2 regions of the Clostridium sp. CTA-19 genome follow, and region 2 is predicted to be linked to the other one. Evidence: riboswitches for the same ligand, from Rfam matches in the RefSeq annotation. Region 2 holds a riboswitch; the other holds the start of a gene.
The links. Region 2 has a riboswitch for glycine ahead of ACYUE0_RS16575 (sulfide/dihydroorotate dehydrogenase-like FAD/NAD-binding protein). Riboswitches for the same ligand answer to the same signal wherever they lie in the genome.

Region 1: another riboswitch for glycine. It lies ahead of ACYUE0_RS10545 (GrdX family protein); the one in region 2 lies ahead of ACYUE0_RS16575 (sulfide/dihydroorotate dehydrogenase-like FAD/NAD-binding protein).

The regions. Positions count from the first base shown of each region.
Region 1 covers NZ_BAAABH010000016.1:125,388-128,798, forward strand. The annotation lists gene ACYUE0_RS10540 (DegV family protein) at 1-426, shown strand, start outside; glycine riboswitch at 1,029-1,153, shown strand; gene ACYUE0_RS10545 (GrdX family protein) at 1,269-1,646, shown strand; gene trxB (thioredoxin-disulfide reductase) at 1,659-2,585, shown strand; gene ACYUE0_RS10555 (thioredoxin family protein) at 2,667-3,008, shown strand; gene ACYUE0_RS10560 (glycine/sarcosine/betaine reductase component B subunit) at 3,116-3,411, shown strand, end outside.
Region 2 covers NZ_BAAABH010000047.1:2,163-5,573, forward strand. The annotation lists gene ACYUE0_RS16570 (iron-containing alcohol dehydrogenase) at 1-106, shown strand, start outside; glycine riboswitch at 672-795, shown strand; gene ACYUE0_RS16575 (sulfide/dihydroorotate dehydrogenase-like FAD/NAD-binding protein) at 1,126-1,974, shown strand; gene gltA (NADPH-dependent glutamate synthase) at 1,974-3,365, shown strand.

The DNA of each region.
Region 1 (3,411 bases), on a different contig from region 2:
AAAGAAATTTATGATGAAACTTTAAATACTGTAGACAAGGTTAAAAGTATAACATGCTTTCAATCATTAACTAATTTAATCAAAGGTGGAAGATTGTCAAAAACAGCAGGAGCAATAGGGAGCTTTTTAGGTATAAAACTTTTATTGACTATAAAAAACGGTGAAATGACTGTTATGGAAAAGATAAGAGGAAATAAGAAAGTTCAAAGATCGATACTTGAATACCTTGAAAAGTATGATTTAGATGAAGAATACCCTGTTATTGTTATAGAGTCAGACTTTAAAGAGGAGAATGCTTCTATATATGATAGTTCAAAAGAATTTTTAAATAACAAAAATGCTAAAGTATATGAATGTCCACCAGGATGTTCTGTCGGTGTACATTCAGGAAATAATGTATTTGCAATATTTTTTATAGAAAAGTAATATATAAAATAATAAAGAGTATATAAATAATAGAGATTTAGTAATCTCTATTTTTTTTAGATTTATAAGCAAATTTAAAGAAAATAAGTAGATATCATAATGTTTTTTCATCAAGTGTCAATTATGCATTGAAATTTTCTTTAAATTGTTGCTGTTTTAATTTGAAGTTAAAGTTTTTATGTATGAGTTGATAAACTACCTATAAAAATAGAGTTAAGCTTGAAAATTTCAAAATTATAGTGTTGCAAAATAATAATAAAAAAAATTTCATATACTTATATTAGTATATATAATTTGAATATTAGTAAATTTATAGAACAATGTAATTAAGTTAATAATATAATAGTAGTAAATAAATATATATAAGAGTTATGTTATAAAAATAACAAGAACTATAAGGAATTTTAGATAAATATAAAGAATAATGTTAAAAAAATAGTGAAAAAAATAGATAAAACTGTAAATTATTTAAAAATTCTAAATTGTTTATAGGTATTTCAAATACAAAACATTCTAAAAATTATAGAAATTTATGTTGTGATAGTATATACTTAACTTGTAAGTTAAATTTCAAACAAATCTAAAAATTCAATAAATTATGGATGATATTTTCGAGAGATGACTTTATATATTTCAAATAATTTATTATAAAGTAGCCGAAGAAGAAAGAATAAATTTTAGCCAAATTTAATTCGAAACTTTCAGGCAAAGGGATCGAAAATGGACATAACTCTGGAAAGCATGGGCACCGAAGGAGTAAAACTCTCAGGTTAAAAGGACAGGGCATAGGCAAGATTATATTTAATTTTGCATATGTCCTTTTATAGTTAGGAGGTAATTAGGTGATAAAGCCATTATATATAGTTACAAACAATCCATTATCTAAAGAAAAATTTGAAAGTAAATTTAAAATAATATATTTAGAAAGAAAAGCGGCTATGGATGTATTAAAAAAAGTCAGGGATGAAATACATCTAGGGCATGAGCTTTTAACTCATCCGTTGATGAGTAGTGTAAAACCTAATGAAACTCCATATAGAACTGTTTGCTTGTCAATAGAAAAAGGGTGTTTGGATATGCAATCACTAGATATAATTGAAGGAGCAATACACACAACAGAAAAATTTTTAAGAGATTTCAAAACTCCAGATTGGAGTGAAAGAATATTACAAGATTTTCAGGTTATAGATTGCGATTTGATACATCACGCAATTGAATAAGGAGGGTAATTCATGGAAAAAAAGATTTATGATACGATTATTATCGGAGGTGGTCCAGCAGGATTAGCAGCATCATTATATGCAGGAAGAGCTAAGATGAGCGCTATGCTTTTAGAAAGAGCTAAATTTGGTGGCCAAGCAGCTACAACTTCTGAAATAGAAAACTACCCAGGATCAATAAAAGATGAAACAGCTCCGCAAATAGAAAGAATGAGACAACAAGCTGAAAACTTTGGAACAGAAATTGTTAAAGATGAAATTGTTAAGGTAGAGTTAGACGGAGAAATTAAAAAATTAGTAGGAAAATTAGGCGAATATGAAGCAAGAACAATAATAATAGCTACAGGTGCTAATCCAAGACTTGCAGGATTTAAAAACGAAGTGGAGTTAAGGGGAAGAGGGGTTTCCTATTGTGCTACATGTGATGCTGATTTCTTTGAAGAATTAGATGTTGCAGTAGTAGGTGGTGGAGACTCAGCATTAGATGAAGCTATATACTTAACAAAATTTGCTGAAAAGGTTACAGTAATTCATAGAAGAGATGAATTTAGAGGAAATAAGTCAGTTCAACAAAGAGTATTTGCAAATGATAAAATAGAAGTTCTTTGGGATTCTGTTGTTGCAGAAGCAGTAGATGATGATGGAATACTTGGTGGATTAAAAATTAGAAACGTTAAAACAAATGATATAAGTGATTTGAATGTTCAAGGATGCTTTGTATTTGTAGGATATGATTCAAATACAAAAGTATTTGAAGGAACCAATTTAGCGTTAAGTGATAGAGGCGAAATCTTAACAGATGAAGATATGAAAACTAACATAGAAGGCGTTTATGCAGCTGGAGATGTTAGGAAAAAATCATTAAGACAAGTTATAACAGCAGCAGCAGATGGTGCTATAGCAGCAACTCAAGCAGAACACTATATTGCAAATAAATAATTCAGAAAATAAATTTTTTATATAATATTAAATATATTTTAAAAATTTAAATAATTTAATTGAAAGTAGGAGGAACTAAAAATGTTAGAAATCAATAAGGATAACAAAGAATTATTTGAAACAGAAGTTTTAGGAGAAAGTGAAAAACCAGTATTCGTTGACTTCTGGGGTGACAAATGTGAAGTATGTAAACAATTAATGCCATCAGTTCATGAATTAGAAGAAAAGTATGGTGATAAAATTAAATTTACCAGCTTAAATATAACAGGAGCAAGAAGACTTGCTATAGCACAAAAAGTTTTAGGACTTCCAACAATGAAAATATACAAAACTGGAGAATGTGTAGAAACAATAACTCCAGATAAAATATCTAACATAGCAGATGTAGATAGCTTCATAAAAGCTTACTATGAAACATTATAATCTGAAAAAAGTTAGTTATATTTGGTAGGCAGCTTAGCTGCTTACCTTAATATAAAATAAAAAATGAAAAGTTATATTAACTTTATATATTCTAGGAGGTGAATGTTTTGCGTCTAGAGATTGGAAATATCATTATAAAAGATCTTCAATTTGGACCAGAAACAAAAGTTGAAAAAGGAACTCTTTATGTTAATAAAGAAGAGCTGCTAAAAGAAGTGGGTGGAGATGAAAGAATAGAAAGTATTGACTTCGATATCGCAAGACCAGGTGAAGAGGTTAGAATTATTCCTGTAAAAGACGTAATTGAACCAAGAGTAAAAGTTGAGGGAACTGGTGGAATATTCCCAGGATTCATCAATAAAGTTGATACAGTTGGTTCAGGAAAAACACATGTTTTAAAAGG
Region 2 (3,411 bases):
TGCAGTAGTTGATGCTTGTACAGCATCTAACCCAAGAGAAATATCTGTAGATGAAATGAAAAAGGTATTTGAATGTACATTTGATGGAGTAGACGTTGAATTTTAATTAAAAAATATAAAATCACTGATAAATTATCAGTGATTTTTATTATATTTCTATACATGAATTAAATAAGGGAAAAGTCTCTATTTAAAGGTATACATCAAATTTTTATAAATTTTTAATTTTTAACTAAAGTAAGTTGTTAACTAGCAGTAAAATTCAACTTGGAACCTTAAAAGATTTAAAAATTAGGAATTATGGCTGAAACTGAATAGTCAAATTTCAGTGTTATAGTAAAAATATAATATATGTATGAAGTAAATTTTAATTTTAAACTGTATTTTTTTACAAGTGATTTAGAAGAAAGTTTAATAAGATTTAATATTACATAATTGAATGTGGTAAAATTCGTTTTAATTTATATATAAATTAAAAGATTCAAATAATATACTTAATTGTTATTGACTATATTAATATAAGATTATAAAATAGTAATTGAGAAGTTAATAAGGTATGAATGAAGATTGTTGAAGAAAGCTGGTTTTATTAAGCATGAAAATGTTTAACATATATAATGAAGAAAAATGAATAGTAGCCATATGCACTATTTAAGTACAGCACAACAGTTGGACATAAACCTGGAGAGACTACAAGCACGGAAAAAGTGAAAATGTGATTATGTGGCATCGAAGAAGAAACTCGAATTTTCAGCTTTGGGGGAAACTTTCAGATAAAAGGACAGGTGTAAATAGCTCTTTATTGTTGTGTCTATTTACAAGGTCCCTTTTTTTATTTATTATTGGATAAATATAGGGAAACAAGCTCCAATTTAAATTTATTCAATAGCTTTAAAATATTTTCATACAAAATGTAGTGTTGAATTTGAAGGGATTCGGAGCATGTCTCACTATTTTGGGTATCCAAGTTTTGGAATGTATGATTTTAAAAGTCAACTTGGAACCCCCTATATAAGTTAAAACTTGTTTTAAAACAATTTATATAAATTATAAGTTTAATTAGTGAAAAGATAATTAATAATAAGGTGGACAAACAATATTATTTTGAGTTTGGAGGAAGTGGATATGTACAAAATAGCAGAAAAAAGAGATTTAGCAGAAAATATATTCTTAATGAATATAGAAGCACCAAGAGTTGCTAAATCTGCTAAGCCTGGTCAATTTGTAATTATAAGAAATGATGAGAATGGTGAGAGAGTTCCATTAACAATTTGTGATACAAACACAGACAAAGGAACAGTTACAATAGTTGTACAAACTATAGGATGTTCTACTAAGGATTTAGAAAAGCTTAATGAAGGTGACTATCTTCATGACTTTGTTGGACCATTAGGAATGGAATCAGAATTATTACATGAAAACATAGAAGAACTAAAGAAAAAGAACATACTATTCATATCAGGGGGAGTTGGTTCGGCTCCAGTTTATCCACAAGTAAAATGGTTACATGAGCATGGTGTAAATGCTGATGTAATAATGGGATTCAAAAATAAAGACATGGTAATCCTAGAAGATCAAATGAAAACTGTTGCATGTAATGTTTATACTTGTACAGATGATGGATCATATGGATTTAAAGGAATGGTTACTAACCAATTAGAAGAGTTAGTAAATGGTGGTAAGAAATACGATTTAGTTGTGTCAATAGGACCAATGATAATGATGAAATTTGTATGTAAATTAACAGAAAAATTAAATATACCAACAATAGTAAGCATGAACCCAATAATGGTAGATGGAACTGGAATGTGTGGAGCTTGCAGAATTACTGTTGATGGAAAAACTAGATTTGCTTGCGTTGAAGGACCAGAATTTGATGGACATAAGGTAGATTTTGATGAGGCATTAAAAAGATCTGGAATGTATAAAGCAGAAGAAGCTGAAAAAAGCTGTAGATTAGGAGGTAACAAGTAATGGCAGTAGATAGAATGAAAAGAACTCCAATATCAGAGCAAGATGCAAAAGCAAGAGCTAAAAACTTTAAAGAAGTTTGTTTAGGATATAATGAAGAAGAAGCGGTAAAAGAAGCATCAAGATGCTTAAACTGTAAAAACAAACCATGTGTTAGCAAATGTCCAGTATCAATAGATATACCTTCATTTGTACATGAAGTTGCAGAAGAAAATTTTGAAGAAGCTGCAAAAATATTAAATAGATATACTGCACTACCAGCTGTTTGTGGTAGAGTTTGTCCTCAAGAACTACAATGTGAAAGCAAATGTGTACTTGGAATAAAAGGAGAAGCTGTTGCAATTGGTAAGCTTGAAAGATTTGTTGCTGATTGGTCAAGAGAACATGATGTAGATCTTTCAGAAACTAAAGCTAAAAATAGTAAAAAAGTTGCTGTTATAGGTTCAGGCCCTGCTGGAATAACTGCTGCAGGTGAAATGGCTAAAGCTGGTTATGATGTAACTGTATTTGAAGCATTACATGAACCAGGTGGAGTTTTAGTTTATGGAATTCCTGAATTCAGATTACCAAAAGAAACAGTTGTTAAGCATGAAATAAACAACCTAAGAAAATTAGGAGTTAAAATAGAGACAAATGTAATAGTAGGAAAAACTGTTACTATAGATGAATTAATAAGAGACGAAAAATTTGAAGCTATATTTATAGGTTCAGGTGCTGGTCTTCCAAAATTCATGGGAATTAACGGAGAAAACTTAAACGGAGTTGTATCTGCAAATGAATTTTTAACAAGAAACAACTTAATGAAAGCTTTCAAAGAAGATTCACCAACACCAATAAAATCAGGAAAAAAAGTTTGTGTTGTAGGTGGCGGAAACGTTGCTATGGATTCTGCTAGAACAGCATTAAGATTAGGTTCAGAAACTCATATAGTATATAGAAGAAGTGAATCAGAACTTCCAGCAAGAGCTGAAGAAGTACATCACGCTAAGGAAGAAGGCATTATCTTTGACCTTCTAGTTAATCCAGTTGAAATCTTAGGCGATGAAACTGGTTGGGTTAAAGGAATGAAATGCATAAGAATGGAACTTGGAGAAGCTGATGCATCTGGAAGAAGAAGACCAGTAGAAGTACCAGGTTCAGAGTTTGTTATAGATTGTGACACTGTAATAATGTCATTAGGAACATCTCCAAACCCATTAATACCTTCAACAACAGAAGGATTAGACGTAAATAAATGGAAATGTATCGTAGCTGATGAAGAAACAGGAAAAACTTCAAAAGCTAGAGTATACGCTGGTGGAGATGCTGTAACAGGAGCTGCAACAGTTATCCTTGCTATGGAAGCTGGTAAAAAAGCTGCTGCTGCAATGATAAAAGATTTAGAAGAAAACTAAAAAAATTTCTTTAACTAAATAAGGTATGGATTCATATCCTCCTAAT